3 regions of the Pantoea sp. Z09 genome follow, and region 1 is predicted to be linked to each of the others. Evidence: predicted binding sites of a transcription regulator. Region 1 holds the regulator's gene; each other region holds the start of a gene.

Evidence for each region. The regulator ArgR, encoded in region 1, controls arginine synthesis, uptake and breakdown. The targets are predictions, from matches to a motif close to ANTGAATAAAAATACANT.
Region 2: a site for ArgR is predicted at 2,113-2,130, ahead of argF (ornithine carbamoyltransferase). Genes of this name have one in related genera too.
Region 3: a site for ArgR is predicted at 3,061-3,078, ahead of argA (amino-acid N-acetyltransferase). Genes of this name have one in related genera too.

Annotation. Positions count from the first base shown of each region.
Region 1 covers NZ_CP092373.1:395,046-404,893, forward strand. The annotation lists gene aaeX (p-hydroxybenzoic acid efflux pump operon protein AaeX) at 1-25, shown strand, start outside; gene aaeA (p-hydroxybenzoic acid efflux pump subunit AaeA) at 33-965, shown strand; gene aaeB (p-hydroxybenzoic acid efflux pump subunit AaeB) at 976-2,931, shown strand; gene MC269_RS01920 (NAD-dependent succinate-semialdehyde dehydrogenase) at 3,044-4,504, shown strand; gene MC269_RS01925 (hypothetical protein) at 4,555-4,824, shown strand; gene yhcN (peroxide/acid stress response protein YhcN) at 4,885-5,148, opposite strand; gene MC269_RS01935 (YdgH/BhsA/McbA-like domain containing protein) at 5,246-5,512, opposite strand; gene yhcN (peroxide/acid stress response protein YhcN) at 5,603-5,866, opposite strand; gene argR (transcriptional regulator ArgR) at 6,339-6,809, opposite strand; gene mdh (malate dehydrogenase) at 7,232-8,170, shown strand; gene mscM (miniconductance mechanosensitive channel MscM) at 8,248-9,848, opposite strand, start outside.
Region 2 covers NZ_CP092373.1:3,374,771-3,384,618, forward strand. The annotation lists gene MC269_RS16110 (hypothetical protein) at 1-129, opposite strand, end outside; gene MC269_RS16115 (GNAT family N-acetyltransferase) at 226-729, shown strand; gene MC269_RS16120 (tRNA-(ms[2]io[6]A)-hydroxylase) at 744-1,505, opposite strand; gene rraB (ribonuclease E inhibitor RraB) at 1,561-1,992, opposite strand; gene argF (ornithine carbamoyltransferase) at 2,156-3,163, shown strand; gene pyrB (aspartate carbamoyltransferase) at 3,390-4,325, shown strand; gene pyrI (aspartate carbamoyltransferase regulatory subunit) at 4,338-4,802, shown strand; gene ridA (2-iminobutanoate/2-iminopropanoate deaminase) at 4,884-5,270, shown strand; gene nrdD (anaerobic ribonucleoside-triphosphate reductase) at 5,452-7,590, shown strand; gene nrdG (anaerobic ribonucleoside-triphosphate reductase-activating protein) at 7,590-8,066, shown strand; gene MC269_RS16160 (NAD-dependent epimerase/dehydratase family protein) at 8,063-8,689, opposite strand; gene MC269_RS16165 (type 1 glutamine amidotransferase domain-containing protein) at 8,833-9,354, shown strand; gene MC269_RS16170 (YhbP family protein) at 9,372-9,818, opposite strand.
Region 3 covers NZ_CP092373.1:3,026,013-3,035,860, forward strand. The annotation lists gene mltA (murein transglycosylase A) at 1-1,147, opposite strand, end outside; tRNA gene MC269_RS14560 (tRNA-Met) at 1,354-1,430, shown strand; tRNA gene MC269_RS14565 (tRNA-Met) at 1,482-1,558, shown strand; gene amiC (N-acetylmuramoyl-L-alanine amidase AmiC) at 1,640-2,878, opposite strand; gene argA (amino-acid N-acetyltransferase) at 3,111-4,439, shown strand; gene recD (exodeoxyribonuclease V subunit alpha) at 4,637-6,475, opposite strand; gene recB (exodeoxyribonuclease V subunit beta) at 6,472-9,848, opposite strand, start outside.

The DNA.
Region 1 (9,848 bases):
CCTGGTATCCCGTCTATTCGTCTGAGGTTTAAGTGAAATCGCTAATAAGAAAAATCGCGCGATACGCGATTACTATCCTGCTGGTCATCATCGCTGTAGTTATTATCTTTCGCGCCTGGGTGTTTTACACCGAGTCGCCGTGGACGCGCGACGCCAAATTCGCGGCGGATGTCGTGGCGATTTCGCCGGATGTGACGGGGCTGATTACCGAGGTGCCGGTGCATGACAACCAGCTGGTGAAAAAAGGCGACACGCTGTTTGTCGTCGATCGCCCGCGCTACCAGAAAGCGCTGGATCAGGCGCAGGCGGACGTCGAGTACTATCAGGCGCTGGTGAGCGAAAAACGCCGCGAGGCGGCGCGTCGCAATCAGCTGGGCACCTCGGCGATGTCGCGCGAGGCGATCGATCAGGCGAATAACGATCTGCAAACCAGCGAACATCAGCTGGCGAAATCGATCGCCACCCGCGATCTGGCGAAGATCGACCTGGATCGCACCGCTATTACCGCGCCGTCCGACGGCTGGGTCACTAACCTCAACGTCTATCAGGGCGAGTTCATCACCCGCGGCTCGGTGGCGGTGGCGCTGGTGCAGCAGCACTCTTTCTACGTGCTGGCCTATCTGGAAGAGACCAAGCTGCACGGCGTCGAGCCGGGCTTCCGCGCGGAAGTGACGCCGCTCGGCAGCAACGTGGTGCTGCGCGGCACCGTCGACAGCGTGGCGGCGGGCGTCACCAACAGCAGCAGTTCGGTTGACAGCAAAGGCATGGCCACCGTGGACTCGAACCTGGAGTGGGTGCGTCTGGCGCAGCGCGTGCCGGTGCGCATTCGCCTCGATCAGCAGCCTGGCAATCGCTTCCCGGCGGGCACCACCGCAACCGTGGTGATCACCGGCCAGAACGATCGCGCCGACACTCAGGTGTCGCCGATGACGCGTCTCTTTAATCGCCTGCGTGAGTTTGGTTAAGCGGGGCGATATGATCGAGTTCCTGCGTTTCCCGGTCAAGCTGACCTTCGCGCTGGTGGCGGCGCTGATGATCGGCTTTCACCTCAACCTTGAAACGCCGCGCTGGGCGGTAATGACCGCCGGCATCGTCGCCGGCGGCACCGCCTTCGTCGCCGGCGGCGATCCCTACTCTGGGGCGCTGCGCTATCGCGGCATTCTGCGCATTATCGGCACTTTTATCGGCTGTATCGCCGCGCTGACCATTATGATCGCCACGGTGCGCGCACCGGTGGTGATGCTGCTGCTCTGCTGCATCTGGGCCGGCGTCTGCGTCTGGCTCTCGTCGCTGATCAAAGTCGAAAATTCCTACGCGCTCGGCCTGGCGGGCTATACCGCGCTGATTATCGTGGTGACCGCCGACGCCAGCGGCGGGCTGACGCTGGCGCCGCAGTTTGCGGTAGAGCGCTGCAGCGAAATCGTGCTCGGTATTCTCTGCGCCATTCTGGCGGATATGATCTTCTCGCCGCGCTCGATTAAAAAAGTGATCGACAGCGAGGTTGATGCGCTGCTGGTGGCGCACTATCGGCTGCTGCAGCTCTGCGTGGCGCATGAAGATAAAGAGGAAGTGGACAAAGCCTGGAGTGCGCTGGTGCGCCGCACCACAGCGCTCGGCACCATGCGCGGCCAGCTGATGATGGAGTCGTCGCGCTGGCAAAACGCCAACCGTCGTCTGCAGATGCTCAATACTCTGTCGCTGACCATGATCACTCAGGCGGCGGAAACCTTCTTAATCCAGAACTCGCGCCCGGAATATATCGCGCCGCAGTATCGTCTGCTGGTGGAAAAAGAGGTAGAAACCGTCGCCGACGTGCATCGACGCATGAAGGTAATGCGCCGGGTGATCGGCGCCAGCAGCGACGGCAAAGCGCCGGTGACGCTCGCCAGCTGGGTGGGCGCGGCGACCGAATATTTGCTGCTGCTGAAAGGCATTAAAAGCAACAGCCGCATCACCACGCTGGAAGAGGGCATCCTTGAGCGCGAAGTGGTTATTCAGGCGCGCTCTGCGGAAACGCACCACGCGATGATTAACGGTATTCGCACCTTTGCCGCCACCGCGCTCGGCTCGCTGTTCTGGCTCTATACCGGCTGGACTTCCGGCAGCGGCTGCATGGTAATGCTGGCGGTGATCACCGCGCTGGCGATGCGCGTGCCGAATCCGCTGCTGATGGCAAAAGATTTCCTCTACGGCATGACCGTCGCGGTGCCGCTCGGCGCGCTCTACTTTATGTATGTGCTGCCCAACACGCAGCAGAGCGCGCTGCTGCTCTGCATCGCCATCGGCCTGCTCGGCTTTGTCGGCGGCATCTTTGTGCAGCGGCGTCAGCTCGGCACGCTCGGTGCGCTTATCGGCACCATTAACGTGCTGGTGCTGGATAACCCGATGAAGTTCGAGTTCAACGTCTTCCTCGACAACGTGCTGGGGCAGGTGATCGGCTGTTTCGTGGCAATGATGGTGATCCTGCTGATCCGCGACAAATCGAAGGCGCGCACCGGACGTAAACTGCTGAACCGCTTTATGTATGCGGCCGTTTCCGCCATGACCACCAACCAGGCGCGCCGTCGCGAGAATCATCTTCCGGCGCTCTACCAGCAGCTGTTTATGCTGCTGAACCTGTTCCCCGGCGATCTCGACAAATATCGCATCGCGCTGACCCTGATTATCGGCCACCAGCGGCTGCGCAATGCGGACGTGCCGGTGAATGCCGATCTCTCCGCTTTTCACCGCCAGCTGCGCGCCACGGCGGATCATATTATCTCCGCGCGCAGCGATGAAAAGCGCCGCCGCTACTTTGAACAGCTGCTGGCGGAGTTCGAGATCTATCAGCAGAAACTGGTGCAGTACGAGGCGCCGCTCAGCGTGACCGAGCCGGTAAAACGGCTGGCCGATATGCTGAGTAAATACCAGAACACCCTGATCCAAATCTGAATCTCGCCGCTGCCTTGCGTAGCGGCCTGCTCAATGCCACGCCTTCCCTGAGTGGCTCGCTTTTGCCATCTATACTTTTCTCACAGGAAAAGAAAATGACAGGAGCGAAGCGATGACGACCCCCCTACACGACAGCGAACTGTTTCAGACCGGCTATCTGGTCAACGGCGAGTGGCGCCGCGCCGCCGCCACTTTCGATGTGCTGAACCCGGCAACGGGCGAGGTGCTGGCCGCCGTGGCGAAAGCCGGCAAGGCGGAAACCGAGCAGGCGATCGCCGCCGCCGAACGCGCCTTTCCCGCCTGGCGCGCGCAGACCGCCAAAGCGCGCTCGGAAATCCTTTATCGCTGGTATCAGCTTATCATCGAACACAAAGCCTGGCTGGCGCAGCTGATGACCGCCGAGCAGGGCAAACCCGTGAAGGAAGCGGAAGGCGAGGTGGAATATGCCGCCAGCTTTATTCAGTGGTTTGCGGAACAGGCGAAGCGGGCCAACGGCGAAATTATTCCGCCGGCCAAACCCGGTTCGCGCATTCTGGCGACGCGCGAGCCGATCGGCGTAGTGGCGGCCATCACGCCGTGGAACTTCCCGATGGCGATGCTGACGCGCAAGCTGGGTCCGGCGCTGGCGGCGGGCTGCACCGGTATTATCAAACCGGCGAACAACACGCCGCTCAGCGCCTTTGCGCTGCTGGCGCTGGCGAAAAAAGCGGGCGTGCCGGACGGCGTGCTTAACGCAGTGGCGGGCGATACGCACGCCATCAGCGATGCGATTATGGCCAGCAAGGCGGTGCGTAAAATTTCCTTTACCGGATCGACACAGGTGGGCAAAACCCTGGTGCGCAACGCCGCCGACACCCTGAAAAAGGTGTCGATGGAGCTGGGCGGCAACGCGCCCTATATCGTGTTTGAGGATGCGGATATCGATGCGGCGGTGAAAGGCGCTATCGCCAATAAGTTCCGCAACGCCGGCCAGGTCTGCGTCAGCGTCAACCGTTTCTATATCCACGACGCCGTCTACGATCGCTTCGTCAGTCAGCTGGCTGAAGAGGTGAAAAAGCTCAAGGTCGGCAACGGCGTCGACGAGGGCGTGGTGGTCGGGCCGCTGATTGAGGCCGCTGCGGTGGATAAAGTGGAAGAGCATGTGAAAGACGCACAGGCGAAAGGCGGACGCATCGTCACGGGCGGCGAGCGGCATGCGCTGGGTGGCAACTTCTGGCAGCCGACGGTGATTGCCGAGGCGCATGAAGAGATGAAGCTGGCGCAGGAAGAGACCTTTGGCCCGGTCGCCGCCTGTTTCCGCTTCAGCGAGGAGGCTGACGTCATTCGCCGCGCCAACCAGACGGAATTCGGGCTGGCGGCCTATTTCTACACGCAAAACCTGCAGCGCGTGTTTCGCGTCTCCGCCGCGCTGGAAAGCGGCATGATCGGCATCAACGAGTGCGCGGTATCGACCGAGCTGGCGCCGTTTGGCGGCGTGAAAGAGTCAGGGCTGGGCCGCGAGGGCTCTGTGCTCGGTCTGGAGGAGTATCTGGAAGTCAAAGCGCTGCATATCGGCGGCCTGAGCGAGAATTAACACGCGGACGGCACTCTGCTGTCCTGTGAAGAAGAACAGGAGCCCTGAGGATGAAAAGCGAGCGTTTCGACTTCAATGAGATCGTTGACCAGGCCCATTTTTTTCGCCAGTTCAGCGAACGTTTCGATCTGGCACCGGGCCGGATTTGCGATCTGGATGCGTTATGGGAGGCGATCCTGGGCGAGGAGCTGCCGATGCCGCTGGAGGTTGAATTTATCAATCTGGGGAAGGGTCAAAAGCGGCGCTACGGCGCGCTGATCCTGCTGTTTGATGAAGCGGAAGAGGAGCTGGAGGGCCAGCTCCGCTTTAATATCAGGTAACCCCCGCAAAAAGGGCCCCGACAAGCGGGGCCAAGGGGTTCGTCAGTAGTTGACGAGGAATTACTTGTAGAGTTCAGCCGTGAAGTGATAGTTGTCGCCGGTGCGCGCTTCGATCACTTTATAGGCGCTGGCGCCTTGCTCATCCGCTTTCTGAGAAAGCTGCGCGCGATAGTCCATCGGCGCGCCCGCCGTACCACTAATGGTGACTGTACCTGCAGGTTGCATGTTTTGCGCCTGATCGCCGGTAACCAGCTGCGCTGCCTGAGCGCCAAATGCGATTACGGAAAGCAGGCTAACGGTTGCGATGGTTGCTTTGATTTTCATTGTTCGTCTCCTCATTACAATCAACAACCTGCGGTTAGCGATAATCGATGCGGGTCGTCGATATTTTCAGGCGTCGCACGGGCGCCCAATCGGTTAATTATTTATACAGCTCAGCCGTGACGTGGAAGGTATCGTCCTGGTTGTTCTCAATGATGCGATAGTGGCTAGCGCCCTGCGCGTCGGCTTTTTGAGAAAGCGCCTGACGAATATTGGTCTGGTCGCCGTCATGACCGCTGATGCTGATGGTCTGGTTCAGCGGCTGCAGGGTTTCAGCCTGCTGATTTGATACCAAACTGGCTGCGCTGGCGCCAAAGGACAGGGCGGAAGTCAGCGCGGCGATAGCGATAAGTGATTTGGTTTTCATGGTCTACTCTCCTGAATTCATAAGTCAGGCAACCCGATGCGCAAGTAGCGCTTCAAAGAGGTCGCCGGGACGATATCGGTTGGTGCGAACTTATTTATAAAGCTCGGCAGTGGCGTGGTAGTTGCCGTTGTTATAGGCCTCGATCACGCGATAGGCGCTGGCGCCTTGCTGCTCTGCTTTTGCGTTCAGTTCTTCTTTAATTTGCATCGGAGAACCCGCCACGCCGCTTACGCTTACTGAGCCGATAGACTGCAGATTTTGCGCCTGCTGAGCGTTAATGGATTCTGCTGCAAAAGCACCGAATGACAGGGCAGATAGAATGCTCAGGGTTGCGATAGTAGTTTTAACTTTCATGTTTATTTCCTCGTCGTCTGTTTTTGTCTTTTTGTTTGGTGTGATTTGCATCACGAAAAGAAGTATAGAACTAATAACGTGTGAAATTAATACCTGCCTAATAATGTTTTGTTGTTATTCTTTATCCTTATGCTTCATTTTTATTCTTTATAGTTATAAAAAATGGATAAAAAACGACCTTTTCCGGTTAAACACTTGCAAAAACAAGGGGATATTTCACTTTATCTTTTTGTGCGAAACATTGCGGTGAATGTGGCTGGTTATTGATTTAGATCTGGGTATTGTCGCTAATTGCGTAGTGTAAAGCAGCGTAAAATAGCGCGAAAGGTTAAGCAGGCCAAAAGGTATGACCAAAGCAGCGCAGCCGCTAAGCGGTAAAGCGCATAAGCTAACGGGTTGAAAAAGCAGAGGGAGAGAAGGAACAGGCCGGGCAGAATGCGACCGGCAAAGGCGTTGCCGGTCGGCGAGCGGTTTACAGCTCTTGTTCGAACAGCATCAGAATAGCGTCATGCAGCTGTCGCACGGTAAAGGCGCGGGCAGGGGTGATAAAAATAGTATCGTCGCCGGCGATAGTGCCGAGGATGCCTTCCGCTTTACCCAGCGAATCGAGCAGGCGGGCGATCAGCTGCGCGGCGCCGGGGCTGGTATGGATCACCACCAGCGCGTCATTGTAGTCGATATCCAGCACCAGGTTTTTCAGCGGGCTGGTGGTGGTCGGCACGCCCAGTTCTGCAGGCAGACAGTAAACCATCTCCATTTTGGCGTTGCGCGTGCGGACGGCACCGAACTTGGTCAGCATACGAGAAACCTTTGACTGGTTGATATTCTCGAAGCCTTCATCCTGCAGCGCCTGCACAATCTCGCCCTGAGAACTAAATTTCTCTTGTTTTAATAAGGCTTTAAACGCTTTGATCAATTCGTCTTGTTTAGATGGGTTTCGCATAAGCTACCAGTAGAGAAAAAATGCCGAACGCCCGCCGACGGCAGATACATTATTATGCATATGAATGAATTTTTATGCAATTCGCTGGTAAAACAGGCAGGCGCCGCGCGGTGCGGGCGCCAATGATAACAAAGTTTTCTGCACAGACCAAAAACGGCGCGCGGCTGGCTACGCGAAGGTTGCAGAATTGTTATACAATTGAGGTGTCACAATGGATAGCTATCGCGGCCGTGCTCTATCTGCCATTGGCATCGTTGTCGGTCATTCAGGCGCGTTGTGCTGACAAAGTAGCAACCCATAAGATTAAGTGCTGCTGCACGCATAATAGACAGTGGGTTTGTCATCGTCTGAGAAGTTGATTCAGGTCTGGACACAGATGGAAATTCGGCTCTACTCTGCCCCACCTTAATAAGGAGTACAGAATGAAAGTTGCCGTTCTTGGCGCCGCTGGCGGAATTGGTCAGGCGCTCGCCCTTCTGTTAAAAACCCAGCTTCCTGCGGGTTCCGAACTCTCACTCTATGATATCGCGCCGGTGACGCCTGGCGTGGCGGTCGATCTCAGCCATATTCCCACGGCAGTCAAGATCCAGGGCTTTAGCGGCGAAGACGCGACGCCTGCGCTGCAGGGCGCGGAAGTGATCCTGATCTCGGCGGGCGTGGCGCGCAAACCGGGAATGGATCGCGCCGATCTGTTTAACGTCAACGCCGGGATTGTGCGCAATCTTATCGAGCAGGTGGCGCAAACCGCGCCCAAAGCGCTTATCGGCGTCATCACCAATCCGGTCAACACCACCGTGGCGATTGCCGCCGAGGTGCTGAAAAAGCATGGCGTCTATGACAAGAATCGTCTGTTCGGCGTCACCACGCTGGATATCATTCGTGCCAATACCTTTGTTGCCGAGCTGAAAGGCAAGCAGCCGAATGAGGTCGAGGTGCCGGTCATCGGCGGCCACTCCGGCGTCACCATTCTGCCTCTGCTGTCGCAGGTGAAAGGGGTGAGCTTTAGCGACGAAGAGGTCGCCAGCCTGACAAAACGCATTCAGAACGCGGGCACCGAAGTGGTCGAGGCCAAAGCGGGCGGCGGCTCGGCAACCTTATCAATGGGTCAGGCGGCGGCGCGTTTCGGCCTGGCGCTGGTGCGCGCCCTGAAGGGCGAGGCGAACGTCGTGGAGTGCGCCTACGTAGAAGGCGACGGCGAATATGCCCGTTTCTTCTCGCAGCCGCTGCTGCTGGGTAAAGGTGGCGTAGTGGAGCGGCGTCCTGTCGGCACGCTCAGCGCGTTTGAGCAGCAGGCGCTGAACGCTATGCTGGAAACGCTGAAAAAAGATATCGCCCAGGGCGAGGAATTTGTGAAGCAGTAAGCGTGCGAGTGCAGTCTGTTCCCTGTGTTAACGAGGCCCGTCTTGACGGGCCTCGCTTCGTATCACGGCTGCCTGGTCTAAAGGCCGCCAGACTTAAAAGTGCGCGTTGGCGGCGTGCCGTTGCTGGCAGGCGTCTTTTTGCCCAGCGTCTCCATGCGCACTTGGAACGGCGGGAAGGGCATTTCAATGCCGTGCTCGGCGAAGCCTTTCAGGATCAGCTGGTGCAGCTCGTGGCGCAGCGGCATGCGATGCCCCATCTCGGCCGCGTGAATACGCAGCTCAAACAGCTGAATCCCCTGTTGTAGATCGACGAGGAAGACATCCGGCGCCGGCACCTCCAGCACGTAGCTGCAGCGGTCGCACGCCTGCTTCAGCACCGTGGTCACCTGTTCGCTGTCTACATGGGCGGGCGCAGGAATGGTCAGCACCACGCGCGTCACCGAATCGGAGAGCGACCAGTTAACGAACTGCTCGGTGATAAAGGCCTTGTTGGGCACGATAATCTCTTTGCGATCCCAGTCGATAATGGTGGTGGCACGCGTGTTGATGCGGGTGATGCTGCCGGTAAGATCGCGAATGGTCACGGTATCGCCGATGCGGATCGGTTTTTCAAACAGGATAATCAGGCCGGAGATAAAGTTAGCGAAAATCTCCTGCAGGCCGAAACCGAGTCCCACACCGAGCGCGGCGACCAGCCACTGCAGTTTCGACCACTCGATGCCGATCATCGAGAAGCCTATTAAACCGCCGATCAGCATCAGCACATACTTGGTCAGGGTGGTGATGGCGTAGCCGGTGCCGGGCGTCAGATTAAGATGCTGCAGCAGCGCCAGCTCCAGTAGCGCGGGCATATTGCGCACCAGCTGGGTGGTGATAATCAGCACCAGAATCGCAATCAACACCGAGCCCAGCGTAATCGGCTGGATGCTTTCGACGCCCTGCACCGTGGTGCTGACGTCCCACAGGCGAATGTTTTCCAGAAAGCCGAACGCGGAGTGGATCTCTGACCAGAGCACAATCACCGACACCAGCGCGATCAGCGTCAGAATAGAGCGCACCAGCCGCAGCGACTGGGCGCTGATGGCGTCGAGATCGATAATCGGCTCATCGACATCCACCACGTCGACGTTTTGCGCCGCGGCGTCTTTCTCCTCTTCATGACGCGCGCGGTTCGCCAGCATATCGGCGCGGCGCTGACGCGCGCGGTCGAAGGCGATGCGACGCCGCTGGATCAGCATCCAGCGGCGGATGATGTGGTAAATCACCAGCAGCAGGAACCAGATGGCGACGGAGGTTTCCAGACGCGCCAGCAGCGCCTGCGCGGTGGCCAGATAGCCGATCATTGAGGCGAGGGCGGCCGCCAGCGGAATGGCGATCATCAGGTTCCACAGCACGCGGTTCACCAGATTATCGCCGTTGCCCTCTTTATCCAGATAGAGCGGGATGCCGGCGCGCTTCAGGCTCACCGTGACGATCGACAGCGCGCCGCAGATCAGGATAAAGCAGAGCCGGCCGAGCGAAGCGGAAAACTGACGATCTTCCATATTGGCGAAGGCGATCAGCAGCATAATCAGCGGCACAATCAGGCCGATGGTCAGCGAGTAATAGCGGGTTGCGCGCGCGACGCGGGTTTGCGGCCAGCGGAAATGGACCACGAACAGGCCGTTAGGGCGCGCGA
Region 2 (9,848 bases), 960 kb from region 1:
AATAATCAAGGGAAAAAAATCTACGCGGCCGATCCACTGAAAGTAAGCCCAGACGTTTATAAAACCCATCACAATAAAAAGAACGGATAAGTTTTTATAGTTTTTAAATAACCAGCGTAACGCTGCCATTTCATGCCTCCATGCATTATCAGTTATATTGCTTTTCCCGGACGATAATGCTATTTCTGGTGAATGTCTAACCGATTTTAACCACGTTATATCGCCATGATCTCTGAAACCCAGCCTTCATTGACGCTGCGTCCCATCAGCGCCGCCGACAATCCCCATATCGCTCAGGTGATCCGCGCCGTCTCGGCTGAGTTCGGCCTGACCGCCGACAAAGGCTATACCGTGGCCGATCCGCAGCTCGACAGCCTGTATGAACTCTACAGCGCCGAGCACAGCGCCTACTGGGTGGTGGAGCATCAGGGAAAAGTGGTGGGCGGCGGCGGGGTCGCCCCGCTCGCCTGCAGCGCGCCCGATATCTGCGAGCTGCAGAAGATGTACTTCCTGCCGGAGGTGCGCGGCTTCGGCGTGGCGCGCGAGCTGGCGCTACGCGCCATGGAGCATGCGCGCCAGCGCGGCTTTCGGCGCTGCTATCTGGAAACCACCGGCAGCCTGACGCGCGCCATTAAGCTCTACGAGTCGCTGGGCTTTGAACGCATCAATGAGGTGCTCGGCTGTACCGGCCACGGCGACTGCGAGTATCGCATGCTGAAAGCGCTGTAAGCGCGCTTTCGCTGTCAGAACGCCGGCACGCCGCTGTGGAAACGCAGCTCCGCGTCCGGCTCGCTAATCAGCTTCGCCTCCGCTTCGCCAATTGCCCGCACGCGCGGTGCGATATCCTTCGGCGAGATCTGCGCCGCCAGCGCTAAATAGTCCTGATAGTGACGCGCTTCCGAACGCAGCAGCGAAATATAGAACTTCTCCAGCTCCTCATCCAGCCAGGGCGCGAGGCTGGCGAAACGCTCGCAGGAGCGCGCCTCGATATAGGCGGCGCAGATCAGCTTGTCCACCAGCGTATCGGGCTCGTGCGTGGTGATCTCCCGCAGCAGCCCTTTGGCGTAGCGGCTGGAGGTGATCTTGTGATAGGGCAAGCCGCGCGCCTGCATAATTTCCCAGACCTGATAAAAGTGGTGCAGCTCCTCTTTAATCAGCAGCACCATTTTCTCCACCAGGTCGTCCGCCCAGGGCAGCTCGTTGCGCACGATAACGCTTTTCGTCAGGCTCTTATGCGCCTGGATAAACTGGCTGTCGGGCTGCTCGCGAAAAATAAAATCTTCATAGGGTTTCAGCCAGGCGAGGATCGCCTCGCCGCTCGGCTTGTCGGCGACATATTTGCGGATCAGCCAGGTGGCGGTCTGTGCCGCTTTTAGCTCGCAGACCAGGTGGTCGGTCAGCAGCAGCGTCAGATTTTCCGGCTTGCGCGCCTCGTCAATCCAGGCTTGCGGCGTGCGGCAGAGTAAAAACTGAGTGATGGGTTCAAGCAGCGGTGCGTAGTTCATGTCAGTTCATAGGGCAGAGAGCGGAAAGGCGGAGCGCGCGGCTCCGCCCGAAAAATCAGTGGCGGACGCCGTTGTCTTCGTCGCCGTCGATAATGTCGCCATCATCATCATCGTCGTCTTCGTCTTCCGCGTCGGGATCTTCGAAGTAGGTGCCCCAGCCGTCGTAGTCGACGTTGTATTTCCCGACCAGGTTGACCAGCTGCTCAACCTGCACGTCGATCAGCTCCGGCTTCAGCGCCGACTCACTGAGAATATCGACGCACATCACCGTGGTGCCGTCTTCCAGCTCCAGCTCTTCCGGCTCGGTGACTTCATAGCCCAGCTTGAACGCATCGACGGCGGCTTTCTCCAGCGAATCGAAGTTGTTGCAGGAGAGATGATGTTCAATGGTATAGAGCGCATCGGGATCGCTGCCATCTTCCAGCAGCTCATCAATGATTTGACGCGTCTCTTCACGCTGCTCTTCCAGCAATGCTTCATATGCCATGGCGAATTCCCCTCAGTGTTCGGCAATAAACAAGTATTTTCCCACACTGCCCGGCGCGCCACTACTCAAAAGCGAAAGTTTCTTTACGCCGGGGTTGAAAATGAATATTCATACGTTTAAATTGAATTTTCATTCAATCAGAATGGCTGCACTGGAGCCTGTTATGAGTCACCTTTTTCAACGCCACTTCCTTCGGCTGCTCGATTTGAGCCCAGCCGACATCACCGCCCTGCTCGACCTCGCCGCTGAATTAAAACGCGCTAAAAAAAACGGTAGCGAAACCCAGCGCCTGAAAGGCAAAAACATCGCGCTCATCTTCGAAAAAGACTCGACCCGTACCCGATGCTCTTTCGAAGTTGCCGCATACGACCAGGGCGCCAACGTTACTTATCTCGGCCCGAGCGGCAGCCAGATCGGCCATAAAGAGTCGATGAAAGATACCGCGCGCGTGCTGGGCCGCATGTATGACGGCATTCAGTATCGCGGCTATGGCCAGGCGCTGGTGGAGACGCTGGCGGAGCATGCCGGCGTGCCGGTGTGGAACGGCCTGACCACCGAGTTTCACCCTACCCAGCTGCTGGCCGATCTGCTTACCATGCAGGAGCATCTGCCGGGCAAAGCGCTCAGCGAGATGACGCTGGTCTACGTCGGCGACGCGCGCAACAACATGGGCAACAGCATGCTGGAAGCGGCGGCGGTGACCGGCCTGGATCTGCGTCTGGTGGCGCCGCAGGGCTGCTGGCCGGAACCGGAGCTGGTCGAGGCGTGCCGTCAGGCGGCGCAGGCCACCGGCGGCAAAATTACGCTGACCGAAGATATCGCCGAAGGGGTCAAGGGCGCGGACTTTATCTACACCGACGTCTGGGTGTCGATGGGCGAGGCGAAAGCGGTGTGGGAAGAGCGCATCGCGCTGCTGCGCGGCTATCAGGTGAATCAGGCGATGCTGCAGCTGACCGGCAATCCGCAGGTGAAGTTCCTGCACTGCCTGCCGGCGTTTCATGACGACCAGACCACGCTGGGTCGCCAGATGGCGGAACAGTATGGCCTGCACAACGGCATGGAAGTGAGCGACGAGGTGTTTGAGTCCGAGCACAGCATCGTGTTCGATCAGGCGGAAAACCGCATGCACACCATCAAAGCGGTGATGGTGGCGACGCTTAGCCAGGCTTAGTGTTGGGTACCGCAAACGTTTCCCTTGATGCAAACTGGCGGACGCGTATAATGCGCCCGACTTTGCCGGAGGAAGCATGCAACAGCGCAGCGTACAGATTCACGCGACATCACGCCTGAACGCAGGCGGCGCCCCTGTTTTTTCCGTCATCAACCCGATCGTTAAAAAAGCCCCTTAAGCAGGGGCTTTTTTTTGTCCGCAATTCGGCAGCGCAGAGAGGCGACCTATGGCTAACCCTTTATATCGCAAGCATATCATTTCTATTAACGATCTCAGCCGCGACGAACTGGAGCGGGTGCTGCATACCGCCGCGCAGCTGAAAGCGCATCCGCAGCCGGAGCTGCTGAAGCACAAGGTGATCGCCAGCTGCTTCTTTGAAGCCTCGACGCGCACGCGCCTGTCGTTTGAAACGGCGATCCACCGGCTGGGCGCCTCGGTGGTGGGCTTCGCCGACGGCAGCAACACCTCGCTCGGCAAAAAGGGCGAAACCCTGGCGGATACCATCTCCGTGATCGGCACCTATGTCGACGCCATCGTGATGCGCCATCCGCAGGAAGGTGCGGCGCGGCTCGCCACCGAGTTTTCCGGCGGCGTGCCGATCCTCAACGCCGGCGACGGTGCCAACCAGCATCCGACCCAGACGCTGCTCGATCTCTTTACCATCCGCGAAACCCAGAGCCGGCTGGACAACCTGAGCATCGCCATGGTTGGCGACCTGAAATATGGCCGCACCGTGCACTCCCTGACGCAGGCGCTGGCGAAGTTCGACGGCAACCGCTTCTACTTTATCGCGCCCGACGCGCTGGCGATGCCCGCCTATATCACCGACACGCTGGACGAGCGCGGCATCGTCTGGTCGCGCCACGACAGCATCGAAGCGGTGATGCCGCACGCCGATATTCTCTACATGACGCGCGTACAGAAAGAGCGTCTCGATCCCTCGGAATACGCCAACGTCAAAGCACAGTTTATCCTGCGCGCGGCGGATCTGGCCGGCGCGCGCGACAATATGAAGGTGCTGCATCCGCTGCCGCGCGTGGACGAGATCGCCACCGACGTCGATAAAACGCCCCATGCCTGGTACTTCCAGCAGGCGGGCAACGGCATTTTCGCGCGTCAGGCTCTGCTGGCGCTGATACTCAACAGCGAACTGGATCTGTAAGGAGCAATCGCCATGACTCACGACAACAAACTGCAGGTAGAAGCGATCAAGCGCGGCACGGTTATTGACCATATTCCTGCGCAGGTCGGGTTTAAGCTGCTGTCGCTGTTTCGCCTGACGGAAACCGACCAGCGCATCACGATTGGCCTTAACCTCCCGTCCGGCGAGATGGGTCGCAAGGATCTGATCAAGATCGAGAACACTTTTCTCACCGAAGATCAGATCAACCAGCTAGCGGTCTACGCGCCACACGCCACGGTCAACCGCATCGACGACTATGAAGTGGTGGCGAAAATCGCCCCGACGCTGCCGGAGCGCATTGAGCGCGTGCTGACCTGTCCCAACGGCAACTGCATCAGCCGCAGCGAGCCGGTGTTTTCCTCTTTTGCGGTGAAAAAGCGCGACGATGAGGTGCTGCTGACCTGCAAATATTGCGAGAAGGCCTTCGCGCACCACGTGGTGCTCGGCCACTGGTAATCGCCCTGCCCGCCCCTATAATGGGGCGATATTTCTCGCCAGCGGCGCCCGCCGCCGCTGCGTCACTCTTAAGGAGCAAGTATGTCTCGCGAAATCAGTACGGAAAAAGCGCCAGCGGCGATCGGTCCCTATGTGCAGGGCGTCGATCTGGGCAATATGATTATCACCTCCGGTCAGATCCCGGTCGATCCGGCCACTGGCGCGGTGCCGGACGCCATCGCCGACCAGGCGCGCCAGTCGCTGGAAAACGTGAAGGCGATCGTCGAAGCGGCGGGCCTGCAGGTTGGCGACATCGTGAAAACCACGGTGTTCGTGAAAGATCTGAACGACTTCGCCACCGTCAACGCCACCTACGAAGCCTTCTTCACCGAGCATCACGCCTCTTTCCCGGCGCGCTCCTGCGTGGAAGTGGCGCGTCTGCCGAAAGACGTCAAAATCGAGATTGAAGCGATCGCCCTGCGCCGCTAAGCCTCTCTGCGCGCTGCGCCCGCAGCGCGCCTTTTTGCCCCCGTTCGCCTTTTCGCCTGGCTTTGCGCCACGACCCGCCCTTCTTTGTTTCAGGTCAAAACAGCGGCGATTATATTCTCCTGATCTCCATATATAGTGGCTAAAATCCTTCGCAGCACAACATGTAGCGAATGGAGAGAACATGGCAAAGGTAGTGGTGAAGCGCGACGGCTGTCGCTCAGGGTTTGACGCCGCCAGAATCGAGGCGGCGGTCGCGGCGGCGGCCCGTGCGGCGCAGGTCGAAGATGCGCAGTGGTGCGCCGCGGTCGCCCGCCGCGTCAGCGAGAAGCTGGCGGATCGCGTTGAGGTGGATATCCGCGATATTCAGTTCGCGGTCGAAGAGACGCTGATGTGCGGCCCCTACCCCCAGCTGGCGCGCGCCTATATCGAATACCGGCACGACCGCGACGTGGCGCGCGAGCAGCGCGGCAAGCTGCATCACGCCATTCGCGGCCTGGTCGATCAAACCAACGCCGCGCTGCTGAACGAGAACGCCAATAAAGACAGCAAGGTGATCCCGACGCAGCGCGATCTGCTGGCGGGGATCGTGGCGAAACACTATGCGCAGCAGCAGATCCTGCCGCGCGACGTGGTGCAGGCGCACGAGCGCGGCGAGATCCACTATCACGATCTCGACTACTCTCCTTTCTTTCCCATGTTCAACTGCATGCTGATCGATCTAAAAGGGATGCTTACTAACGGCTTCAAGATGGGCAACGCCGAGATCGAGCCGCCAAAGTCGATCGCCACCGCCACGGCGGTCACCGCGCAGATCATCGCGCAGGTGGCCAGCCATATCTACGGCGGCACCACCATCAACCGCATCGACGAGGTGCTGGCGCCCTTCGTTCAGCTCAGCCTGGAGAAGCATCGCGCCGTCGCCGCCGAATGGCAGATCCCCGACGTCGACGCCTATGCGCGGGCGCGCACCGAGAAAGAGTGCTACGACGCCTTTCAGTCGCTGGAGTATGAGGTCAATACCCTGCACACCGCCAACGGCCAGACGCCGTTCGTCACCTTCGGCTTCGGGCTAGGCACCAGCTGGGCGGCGCGCCTGATCCAGCAGTCGATCCTGCGCAACCGCATCGCCGGACTGGGAAAAAACCACAAGACCGCCGTTTTTCCCAAGCTGGTGTTCGCCATCCGCGAGGGGCTGAATCGCCGTCCGGGCGATCTCAACTATGACATCAAGCAGCTGGCGCTGGAGTGCGCCAGCAAGCGCATGTATCCCGATATCCTTAACTACGACCAGGTGGTGAAGGTCACCGGCTCGTTTAAAACGCCGATGGGCTGCCGCAGCTTTCTTGGAGTGTATGAAGAGAACGGCGTCGAAATCCACGACGGGCGCAATAATCTGGGGGTCATCAGCCTGAATCTGCCGCGCATCGCGCTCGAGGCGCAGGGCGACGAGGCGCGCTTCTGGACGCTGCTCGACGAACGTCTGGCGCTGGCGAAGCGCGCGCTGATGACGCGCATCGCCCGGCTGGAGAAAACCAAAGCGCGCGTGGCGCCGATCCTCTACATGGAGGGCGCCTGCGGCGTACGGCTCAACGCCGATGACGAAGTGGGGCCGATTTTCCGCAACGGCCGCGCCTCGCTGTCGCTGGGCTATATCGGCCTGCATGAAACCCTGAACGCGCTGAGCGGCGGCGCGCGTCATCCCTATGACGATGCCGCGCTACGCGCCAAAGGGATCGCCATCGTCTCGCGCCTGCGCGCCGCCACCGACGCCTGGAAAGCGGAGACCGGCTACGGCTTCAGCCTCTACAGCACGCCGAGCGAAAACCTCTGCGACCGCTTCTGCCGCCTCGACGCCGCGCAGTTCGGCGTGGTGCCGGGCGTCACCGATAAAGGCTACTACACCAACAGCTTCCACCTCGACGTCGAGAAAAAAGTGAACCCCTACGACAAGATCGACTTTGAGGCGCCCTATCCGCCGCTGGCGAGCGGCGGCTTCATCTGTTACGGCGAATATCCCAACGTGCAGCATAACCTCAAGGCGCTGGAGGATGTGTGGGACTACAGCTACGACCGCGTGCCCTACTACGGCACCAATACGCCGATCGATGAGTGCTATGCGTGCGGCTTTACCGGCGAGTTCAGCTGCACCAGCCGCGGCTTTACCTGTCCGAACTGCGGCAACCACGATCCGGCGCGCGTGTCGGTGACGCGCCGCGTCTGCGGCTATCTCGGCAGCCCCGACGCGCGCCCGTTCAACGCCGGCAAGCAGGAAGAGGTGCAGCGACGCGTGAAACATCTGGAGAGCGGACCGCTGGGATGATGCATTTTCATCGCTACTACGATGTCGACATCGTTAACGGTCCGGGCACGCGCTGCACGCTGTTCGTGGCCGGGTGCGAGCATCAGTGTCGCGGCTGCTACAACCAGAGCACCTGGCGGCTCGACTCCGGCGCGCCTTTTACCCTGCAGCATGAGGAGCGGCTGATCGCCGATCTGCAGGACAGCCGTATCCCGCGTCAGGGACTCTCGCTGAGCGGCGGCGATCCGCTGCATCCGCACAACGTGCCGCATATTCGTCGGCTGGTGAAACGGGTGCGCGCGGAGTGCCCGGGAAAAGATATCTGGCTCTGGACTGGCTATCAGCGCGCTGAGCTTAACTGCGCGCAGCGCGAAGTGCTCAACTATATCGATGTGCTGATCGACGGACGCTTTATCGAGGCGCAGAGAGATGCGACGCTGCGATGGCGCGGCAGTCGCAACCAGATTATCTGGGAGCTGAGCAAAGAGCGCGGCTAGCGCGGGATCTGCCCCGATTCGATAATCTCGACGCGCTCGCCGCCTGGCTGGAACGCCTGCTGATGCATGCACTTTGCCACCGCCAGCGCGGAGACCGAACGCCAGTTGCCGGGCAGCATGCCGAACAGCGGTGCCATCAGGCTTTCCCCGGCGCGTTTATGCGTGCGCTCGCCCAGCAGCAGCGAAGGCCGCACCAGCGTCAGGCGCGGCCAGCCCTGATGACGCAGCGCCGTCTCCATCTCGCCTTTAACCCGGTTATAGAAAAAAGGCGAATGGCGATTCGCGCCGTGCGCGCTGACGGCCACCATCTGCACCGCACCCAGCCGCAGGCCGTTCAGGCCGGTATCCACCACCAGCGTGTAGTCGACGTGCAGAAACGCCGCTTTGCTGCCCGCCGCTTTGCGCGTGGTGCCAAGACAGCAAAAGACGCTGTCGATGGCGACGTTAAGCGGCCGCAGCACGTCGGTGAGATCCGCTTCGACCGGATTCACCACCTTTTTCATCGGCGGCAGCGGACGCCGCGTCGGCGCGATAATTTCATCCACGCGCGCATCCGCCACCAGCAGGCGCAAAAGATGCGACCCCACCAGTCCCGTCGCGCCGGTCAGTAATACACGATGCATGCGGCCTCCCGCTAACCTGTTGCCATTACTCTGAAATATAGTCAGCTTTTGCCGTCCGGCTTGCATTTTCAGCACAAACAACCAGGCTTAAGCTGTTCACCAGGAGAGCGCATTGTGCGTAAACCATCATGAGGAGGGAAAAAATGAGCAAGAAGATTGCGGTGTTGATTACCGATGAATTTGAAGACTCAGAATTTACCTCACCCGCTGACGCCTATAAACAGGCGGGCTTCGAGGTGGTGACCATTGAGAAAGAGGCGGGTAAAACCGTCACCGGCAAACAGGGCGAAGCGCAGGTGAAGATCGACCGCGCTATCGACGAGGTCAGCCCGGCGGAGTTCGACGCGCTGCTGCTGCCCGGCGGCCATTCCCCTGACTCACTGCGCGGCGACGACCGTTTTGTCGCCTTTACCAAAGAGTTTGTCGCCAGCGGCAAGCCGATTTTCGCTATCTGCCACGGTCCGCAGCTGCTGATCAGCGCCAACGGCGTGCGCGGCCGCAAAATGACCTGTGTGAAGGCGATTGCTATCGACCTGCGCAACGCCGGCGCCGACTTCTATGACGAAGAGGTGATCGTGGATGACGATCGGCTGGTCACTAGCCGCACGCCAGAGGATCTGCCCGCCTTTAATCGCGAGTCGCTGCGTATTCTGCAGGCGTCATAACGCTGTCTCCCTTTCCCTCAGGGGAAAGGGACTTCACTCTCTTCCCGCCGCCAGCTGATTTTTTTGCCAAATCCCAGCGCGTTATCGGTCATCTTGACCTCCTCCAGTCGGATCTCCCACAGCGGCGCAGAGACTTTGCGCGCCACCGGAAAACGCCTCTGATATCGCCTGCGCGCCAGCGCTTCCGCCTCACCGTCGAGCAGCGCAATGGTGCCGCGATACTGCACCCCTTTAATCAGCAGAACGGTTTTCGGCTGGCCGTTGACCGTGCCCGCCACCTGCGGATTCACCTGCAGCAGCGCACCGTGGCGCGTATCGGCTTCGGTCATCAGCCAGAACGCCATGCGCGCTTCGTCGAACACGTAAAAGCAGTTGGCGCACCAGAGATTGCCGTCGGCGTGGCAGCAGAGCGAGAGCACATGCTGTTTTTTCAGGTAACGCACCAGATGGGAATGGTCAGACACGATCGTTTGCTCCGTGCAAAATCGCCGGAT
Region 3 (9,848 bases), 1.3 Mb from region 1:
TTGAACCCAGTAACAGCGAGCCATTATCACCGTTTTGCGGGCTGCTGAACAGCGGCTGCCCGGCGCCCGGCGCGGCTTTCAGCACCCAGACGCGGCCATAGTGGTTATAGAAGCCCGCCAGGTGCGCCGCATCAGGCCCGATGCCCTGATAGATATCGAAATGCTGGCCCTTGATGGCCCCGCCGACGTCCAGCGCCACCATCAGGCGCATCTCATATTTGCCGTTGAACTTGCCCTTTTCATTCAGCTGCGGCACCTCCGCCAGCAGCGCGGTGCCCGCCGGGATCAGCGAACGGTCTGACGCCACCGAGGCTTTCGCCACCAGCGGCACCGCGCTGGCGCCGCGCACCGGCGTATAGGGTTCCGGCTTAAAGAAGACGAACGACGGGTTGGTTTCCAGCAGCGCGCGCACCTCCTGTTCGGAGTGGGACGCCGCCCAGTCGCGGATCGCCTGCATCGACATATCTTCGCGCTTGACCTCGCCGCGATCGATCAGCTCTTTACCGATGCTGTGATAGGCCCAGCCGTTTTTGCCGCCGTAGCCGAAGAAGGTCATCGGCCGACCGTCGCCGTAATCCACGTAGCCGCTGCCCTGCACGTCCATAATAAAATTATCGATCAGCGAATTGCTCCAGCCGATGACGTAGCGCTCATCCAGACCGCCACTATAGATAGAGGCGCGGCTCGGCAGCTTCGCCCCGCGCTTGCGCGGCGGCATGCGGTAGATGGGGTACTGGAATTCCCCCTGGCGCGTGTAGCGCGCCTGCACCACCGGCGTGTAGTAGCCGGTAAACTGCACGTTGCCGTAGTTATCGGTGCCTTCCATCTGGAAGGCGTTCAGGCCGAACTGACGCAGCTGGCGCGTGTCGGCGCCCGCCATCAGCCAGCTCTCAATCGCGCTATAGGTGCCGGTGTGGCGTCCATAGAGGGCGGACGAGGCGGACTGGATCTGCCGCACCTGCTCGCCGAAATCTCTGCCGTTGACCGGTCGTCCTTTGGCATTCGGCTGGTTAACCAGCGCCAGCGGCTGTTCCAGCTTGCCATCTTTATACTGCTGCCCGCGATCGGTCGGTTTCGAGCTACAACCCGCCAGCAGCGCAAACAGTGCACCCGTCAGTGCATACTTCGCCCAGTGTCCTTTATTCATCGCCGTCTCTTTTATTCATCAGTGTTCGCCCCGCGACGATAGCAAAGCGTCTGGCAGATTGAAATCGGCCTGCCCTTTCCGCAGGCGCGGCTGTGCGATATTTAGCCAGATGGAGAAAATATTCAGCAAACAATCCCTAATTTGGCGCTTCGCGCGAAAAAGGGGTTGCATCATCGGCGCCAGGAGGTATAGTGCGCATCCACGGACGCGGGATGGAGCAGCCTGGTAGCTCGTCGGGCTCATAACCCGAAGGTCGTCGGTTCAAATCCGGCTCCCGCAACCAACTCTTCTGATGAAGAGACAATGTGAAAAAAGACGCAATGCGCACTACGGACGCGGGATGGAGCAGCCTGGTAGCTCGTCGGGCTCATAACCCGAAGGTCGTCGGTTCAAATCCGGCTCCCGCAACCAACATTTAAGCACCTGAAAGGGTGCTTTTTTGTTTTTGTGCCTTGTGAAAGCGGGACGGCCTGCGCCATCTCCCCGCCTCTTTTAGCGTCGCGCCCCACCCTTGTCGAAGTAAGCCTTTATGCCGTGAAAAATTGCCTCGGCCACCTGCTGCTGGTAGCGGCTGGTGCGTAGCTTGCGCTCCTCTTCTACGTTGCTGATAAAGGCAGTCTCCACCAGAATCGACGGAATATCGGGCGCCTTCAGCACCGCGAAACCCGCCTGGTCGACGGTGCGTTTGTGCAGATGGTTGATGCGCCCCATTCGATGCAGCACCTCTTTACCGAAGTTCAGGCTGTCGTGAATGGTCTGGCGCTGCACCATGTCGAACATGGTGTGGTCGAGGTAGCGGTCGCCGCTCTTGCTGACGCCGCCGATCAGATCCGACTCGTTCTGCGTCTGCGCCAGAAAGCGCGCCGCCGCCGAGGTGGCGCCTTTGGTGGAGAGCGCGAACACCGAGGAGCCGCGCGCGCTGCGGCTGGTAAAGGCGTCGGCGTGGATCGAGACAAACAGATCGGCGCGCTGCTTGCGCGCTTTCGCCACCCGCACCCGCAGCGGAATAAAGACATCTTCGTTGCGCGTCATATAGGCCTTCATATTCGGCTCTTTATCTATCAGCGCCTTAAGCCGCCGCCCCATCTTCAGCACGATATCTTTTTCGCGCGTTTTGTATTTGCCGTGCGCGCCGGGATCCTCGCCGCCATGTCCCGGATCGATCATGATGATCATCGGCCGATCGCGCCCCGCCTTGCCGGGCAGCGGCGCAGTCGCCGGCTCGTTGCGCTCCAGGTCGCCCTGGTTGTAATCCTTGAGCAGCGCCAGCAGCGGATCGTCTTCAGCCGTGTCCTGGCTCGGATAGAGATCCACCACCAGCCGGTGCTTGATCCCGGCCACCGGCGCCAGGGTAAAGGTTTTCGGCGCGACGTTGCGCTTCAGCTCCAGCACGATACGCACGGTACTGGCGTCAAACTGCCCGACCCGCGCGCTTTTAATAAAGGGATCGTTAACCTGCACCAGCTTATCGACGCCCTTTAGCACCGGGTTGAGGTGCATATTCTGGATGTCGACCACCAGCCGATCCGGATGCGAGAGCGCAAACTGCTTATAGTGAAGCGGCACGCTGGACTCCAGCGTCATACGTGAATAGGTCGATGAGGGCCAGATGCGCACCGCTACGATATGGTTTTTCGCTGCCAGGCCTGCGCGGCTGACGCTCAGCAGCAGTAGTGCGCCGCTACCCTGCAGGAGCCTTCTGCGGGAAAACAGGGGATTTGATTCTGACATGCCGCTCCAGCTGCTCTGTTCTGTCTAAAAAACCGCCATCTTCATAAACGGCGGTGAAAACTTTAGCCCATCACTTTGGGGAAGTCATTCAGGAATTGCTAAATAATGCAGTCTCTTAGCAGCGAGTGCACCCAAAAAAACGTAAATTTACGTCAGGTTTAATCCTTGCAAAAAAGGCGCTAAAAGAATAAAAATACAGAAATTACGAATAAACATTCATTGAGGGTTTGCCGTGAAGGAACGTAGTACTGAGCTGGTTCAGGGTTTTCGCCACACCGTTCCCTATATTAATGCCCATCGGGACAAGACCTTTGTCATCATGCTGGGCGGCGAAGCCATCGAACATCAGAATTTCTCCAGCATCGTCAACGATATCGGTCTGCTGCACAGCCTCGGCATTCGTCTGGTGGTGGTGTACGGCGCGCGTCCGCAGATTGACGCCAGCCTGGCCGCGCATCAGCTGGAGCCGGTTTACCACAAGTACACCCGCGTGACCGACGCGCAGTCGCTGGAGCTGGTGAAGCAGGCGGCGGGACGGCTGCAGCTGGATATCACGGCGCGACTCTCAATGAGCCTGAACAACACGCCGCTGCAGGGCGCGCATATCAACGTGGTGAGCGGCAACTTTATTATCGCTCAGCCGCTCGGCGTGGATGATGGCGTCGACTACTGTCACAGCGGACGAATTCGCCGCATCGACGAAGAGGCGATCCATCGTCAGCTGGATAACAATGCGATTGTACTGCTCGGCCCGGTAGCGGTTTCCGTCACCGGCGAGAGTTTTAACCTGACGTCGGAAGAGGTCGCCACCCAGCTGGCGATCAAGCTGAAGGCGGAAAAGATGATCGGCTTCTGCTCTGAACAGGGCGTTACCCGGCGCGACGGCGCGATTATCTCTGAGCTGTTTCCCAACGACGCGCAGGCGCGCATCGACGAGATGGAGAGCGACGGCGACTATCTTTCCGGCACGGTGCGCTTCCTGCGCGGCGCGGTTAAGGCCTGCCGCAGCGGCGTGCGCCGCAGTCATCTCATCAGCTATCAGGAAGATGGCGCGCTGCTGCAGGAGCTGTTTTCACGCGACGGCATCGGCACGCAGATCGTGATGGAGTCGAGCGAGCAGATCCGCCGCGCCACCATTAACGATATCGGTGGCATTCTGGAGCTGATCCGTCCGCTGGAGCAGCAGGGTATTCTGGTGCGTCGCTCGCGCGAGCAGCTGGAGATGGAGATCGATAAGTTCACCATTATCATTCGCGACAATCTCACCATCGCCTGCGCAGCGCTCTACCCCTTTATGGATGAGAAGATTGGCGAAATGGCCTGCGTGGCGGTGCATCCCGACTACCGCAGCTCGTCGCGCGGCGAGATGCTGCTGCAGCGCGTGGCGCTGCAGGCGCGGCAGATGGGGCTGGAGAAGCTGTTCGTGCTGACGACGCGCAGCATTCACTGGTTTCAGGAACGCGGCTTTACGCCGGTGGATATTGAGTCGCTGCCGGAGAGCAAAAAGCAGATGTACAACTATCAGCGGCGCTCGAAGGTGCTGATGGCGGACCTGACCTGAGTCAGGCCAGACAGCACAGTCGCTGATGGCGGACCTGACCTGAGTCAGGCCAGACAGCACAGTCGCTGATGCGCGGGCGGCATGGGCCGTGGAGCAAAGCGTCCTGCGCCAGGGATGGCGCAGGCCGAGCGGGCAAGGATGCGCAAGCGACTTTGCGTAACGGCCCATGCCGGCCGCGTTCGCTCCTGATGCGTCCTTTATACCAGACTTAATCTTTCCACCAGCCCGCTGCGGCGCTGGGTTTGCAGCTGCACCGCGCGCTGAAACACCGCAGGTTCGCTGTAGAGCGTCAGCCGCTTGCGCGCGCGGGTAATGGCGGTGTAGACCAGCTCGCGCGTCAGCACCGGCGAGAACTGGGCCGGCATCACCAGCGCGGTGTGCTCGAACTCCGATCCCTGCGACTTATGCACCGTCATCGCCCAGGCGGTATCGTGCGGCGGCAGGCGACTCGGCTGCACCGCTTTGACCGAGCCGTCCGGCAGCGGGAAAAAGACCTTGAGCTGATTTTCCGCGTCGCGCAGCGTAATGCCGATATCGCCGTTAAACAACCCCAGCGCGCTGTCGTTGCGCGTCACCATCACCGGCCGTCCCGCATACCAGCGGCTGCCGATGGCGGGACGACGAATGCGCTGCAGCTGCACCAGACGCTGCTCGATGCGCTGATTCAGCCCCTGCACGCCAAACGGCCCGTCGCGCAGCGCGCACAGCAGCTGAAAGCGGCTAAACGCCAGCAGGATCTCCTCAACCGGCGCGCGCGCCTGCACCAGCTTCAGGAAAGGCCGGTAGCCTTCCGCAACGGCGTCGAGCATGGTCTGATAGGCCTCGCCGCTCTGCAACGCCTGAAAATCGATATCTTCGAAGGCGGCGTTAATCACCTTCTCGACTTCGCGCGCGTCGCCCAGGTTAACCGCCCGCGCCAGCTGTCCGATCCCTGACGAGGCGTCAAAGCGGTAACTCTTGCGCAGCAGGCAGATGCTGTCGCGCACGTTGGGCGCGCGCGCGTCATCCGCGCCGTCCAGCGCACACTGCGTCAGCGCCACCAGCTGCTGCGCGCGCGCCAGGCTGTAGCCCGCTTCGGCGCAGCGGCAAATATCGCCCAGCACGGCGCCCGCTTCCACCGACGCCAGCTGATCGCGATCGCCAAGGAAAATAACGCGCGCATGATCGGGCAGCGCCGCGATCAGCTTCGCCATCATCGACAGATCGACCATGGACGCCTCGTCCACCACCAGCACATCAAGGTGCAGCCGGTTGGCGGCGTGGTAGCGCAGCCGCTGGGTATCGGGCTGCGCGCCGAGCAGGCGATGCAGCGTCGTCGCTTCGCTGGGGAAACGCGCCCGCTCCTCGTCGCTGACCGACAGCGCCTGCAGCGCCTGCCCGAGCGACTCGGTCAGACGCGCCGCCGCTTTGCCGGTCGGCGCCGCCAGCTGAATGCGCAGGCTGTTGTGGCTCAGGCGGATCATCGCCGCCAGCAGCTTCGCCACGGTGGTGGTTTTGCCGGTGCCGGGCCCGCCGGAGATCACCGCCGTTTTGCGCGTCAGCGCCACGGCCGCGGCGATTTTTTGCCAGTCATCGGGACCATCGCCAAACAGCGCGCTCAGCACGTTTTGCGCGGCGGCGATATCCATCTCCGCCATCTCCGCCTGCAGCGTGAAAAAGCGCGCCACCTGACCTTCGCTCTGCCACAGGCGATGCAGGTAGAGCCGCTCATGATTAAGCACCAGCGGCGTGGCGATGCCGCCGTCGCTCAGCGCCGGCCAGTCGGCCAGCGCGGTTTTCCAGCACGCCGGCGCGCCCGCCGCGCGCCACAGCGCCTGCGCCAGCTCCGGGTGACGCCCGGCGAAGAGTTTTTCGCCCTCCAGATGCGTCAGCGGCAGGCAGACATGGCCGTCGCCCGCTTCGGCGCTGACGCAGGCGGCCGCCAGCAGCCACGCCGGCTGCGACGGGTCGGCCAGCAGCCGCGCAAACTGCAGATCGAGCGGCCGTAGCAGACGCTTCTCAACCGCCTGATCGAGCAATGGCATGATTTCCGTCATACTTCCTCCTCTTCCGCCCGGCGAAACAGCGCGTCCAGCCCGGCGACAAACTCAGCCGAAGGACGCGCGGTAAAGATGCCGTTTTCCGGCGAACTGCCGTCGACGCCGCGCAGAAACAGATAAAACACGCCGCCAAAGTGGCGCTGATAGTCGTAACCCGGCAGGCGATGCTGCAGATAGCGATGCAGCGCCAGCGTATAGAGCTGATACTGCAGGTCATAGCGGTGATCGACCATCGCCTGCGCCATCGCCTGCGGCGTATAGGCCGCTTCGCTGTCGCCTAGCCAGTTGGACTTGTAATCCAGCAGATAATATTGACCGTTCCAGCGAAACACCAGATCGATAAAGCCTTTCAGCATCCCCTGCACCTGATGGAACTCCAGCCGCGGCGCGCGCGCCGACAGCGCATCGTGCTGGCGCATCAGCGCATCCAGCTGTGCCGCATTAAGCATGCGCTCCAGCGGCAGATAAAAGGCCATCTCCACCAGCCGGTCCTGGTTCTGCAGCGCGCCGAGCATCAGGCCGTCGCTATTGAGCGGCGTGTGCAGCACGCGCGCGATCCAGGCCTCCAGCACCGGCAGCCAGTGCTGCCCATAGCCGTTCTGTTCCAGCTGCGTCTCCAGCAGCGTCCGATCCGGCGGCCGGGTGAAATCGATAGACTCAAACAGGCCGTGCAGAAAGGTGCCCGGCGCCGCGCCGCGCGGAAAGTGGTGCGGCGTCAGCTGATTTTCCGCCTCGCCGCCCTCTTCGCCCGCGGCGTCGATATCGAAAGTGGGCATCGCCTCCAGCAGCGGCGAGCTGCTGTGCTGCTGCAGCCCGGAGTAGCTGGTGACGCGCCAGGCGTCGCGCAGGTCGCGCGTCACCTCGCGGCTGCTGAGCGCCTCGTCGGGGGGGGTCCTTTCGCGCCAGTTTTCGCCGGGGATAAGATCGTCGCTCACGATGTCAGTATCGCCATCCGCCAGCGTGTCGAGGCAGGCGCGCAGGCGGCTGGCATCGCCGCCCTCTCCCCGCTGCACCAGATAGCCCAGCGCGCTTTTATGCAGATCGCTGTTGCCCTCTTTTTTGCGCGCGCCCTTGAACAGCGGCGCGATGCCGACGCTACAGTGAAACACCGAGCGCGTCAGGGCGACGTAGAGCAGCCGCAAATCTTCCGCCAGCCGCTCCTGCTCGGCAAGCGCCATGCTCTGCTCGTCGCCCTGCACGTCGAGCAGCGTCGCAAAGCTCTCGCGGTCGTGGTAGAGCGCGCTGGACGCCTCGCGAAAGCCAGCGGCGAACGGCAGCCACACCAGCGGATACTGCAGCCCTTTGGATTTATGGATGGTCACGATCTGCACCAGATGGCGATCGCTCTCCAGCCGCAGCTGCTGCTCCGCTGACTGGCTGTTGGGCCGGGCGATCTGCTGGGCGAGAAAGCGCACCAGCGCATGGGGGCTGTCGAGCTGGGTCGACGCCTCCTGCAGCAGCTCGCCGAGGTGCATCAGATCGGTGAGCCTGCGCTCGCCGTTCTCCGACGCCAGCATGTTTTCCGCCAGCTGCCGCCGGTTCATCACGTCGCGCAGCATCGGCAGCACGCCGCGCTGATGCCACAGCTGCTGCCAGGCGGCAAACTGCTCGACCAGCGCGTCCCACTCGCGCTCGTTCTGACTCAGGGTTTCCAGCGTGGCGGCGTCGATGGCGAAGATAGAGGTGGCCAGCGCGCTGCGCAGCAGCCGCTCCTGCTCCGGCGCCTGCACCGCCTGCAGCAGCCAGAGTAGCTCGCGCGCCTCCGGCGTGGTGTAGACGCTGTCGCGGTTGGAGAGGTAAACCGACGGAATCGACAGCCCGTTGAGCGCGTCGCGCACCAGGCCCGCTTCGTTGCGGCTGCGCACCAGCACGGTGATATCGGAGGCTTGCACGGGACGCAAATCGTCGCCTTTGCCCAGCAGCGCCCGACCCTGCTGTCCGGCCACCAGCCAGCGGCTGATATCGGCGGCGCACTGCTGCGCCATAAACTGCTGATAGTCGCTGACGCCGACGCCGTCGCCGGGCTGCAGCCAGAAACGCAGCGCCGCCTGCGGCTGGGCGTCTTTCACCAGCGTCAGCTGCTGGTTCGGCTCTGCGGGCTTCACCGGCAGAAACGGGATAGCCGAGAAGAGAAACGGCGAATCCATGCGGGCGAACAGGCGGTTCACGCTCTGCACCATGCCGGGCGACGAGCGCCAGTTGGTGTCGAGCGTATAGTGGGCCGCGACCTCGCTGCGGGCGCGTAGATAGGTAAAGATATCCGCGCCGCGAAAAGCGTAGATCGCCTGCTTGGGATCGCCGATCAGCAGCAGCGCCAGCTCAGGCTGGCGGAGATAGAGCGTGCGGAAAATGCGGTACTGCTGCGGATCGGTGTCCTGAAACTCATCGATCAGCGCCACCGGATAGCGAGCGCGAATGGTGTCGGCCAGCAGCGCGCCGCCCGGCTGCTGCAGCGCCTCGTCGAGCCGGCTCAGCAGATCGTCGAAGCCGAGCAGCGCGCGCAGCCGCTTCTCTTTGCGCACCGCGTCGCGCACTTCCACCAGCGCGCGGGCGATAATTAAATCGCGCAAGGAGAGCGGCTCGGCGAGGAAGGCCTCTACCGCCTGAAACAGCGGATGCTGCGGCGGCTCGCCCTTTTTGGTTTTTTCCAGCAGTACGCCCTGGGCGAAACGCTCCAGCTCTTTGGGAAAAAGATAGTCGGTGGTGTCGCTGTTGGCCCACTGCGTGACCTTCGCCACCCAGAGCGGCAGGTATTTGCTGCTGTAGCTGCGCTTATCGACGCCAGACTGACTGACGATGCCTTCGACTTCGTCGCTGACCGCCTGCCACTGCTGCTTGATCGCCGCGATGCGCGCCAGATTAGCGGCATGCCGGGTCGCCAGGGTTTCGTCGTCGGCCGGCGGCCGTTTCAGCCGCGGCGATTCCCCCTGCAGCCAGGGCCGAAGCGTGGTCAACAGGCTCTCCGGCCCGTTCCACTCCGCGACGATGGCGCGCGCGACGTCCAGCGTCAGCGGATAGCAGTGACGCCGCCAGAAGTCCGCCGTCGCCTGCTTAAACAGCGCCGCCTCATCTTCTATCAGCTCCTGCTCAAACAGCATGCCCGACTCGAACGCGTTCAGGTTAAGCATGCGCTGGCAGAAGCCGTGGATAGTGAATATCGCCGCTTCGTCCATCTGCCGCTCCGCCGCCAGCAGCAGCGCCGCGGCCTGCGAAAGATCATCAATCTGATCCAGCAGCTGCGTCAGCACCGGATTGCCGCTGGCGCCGCGCACGCACGCCAGCCGCAGCTCATGAATGTTCTCGCGGATGCGCCCGCGCAGTTCAGCGGTGGCGGCCTCGGTAAAGGTCACCACCAGAATCTCTTCAACCG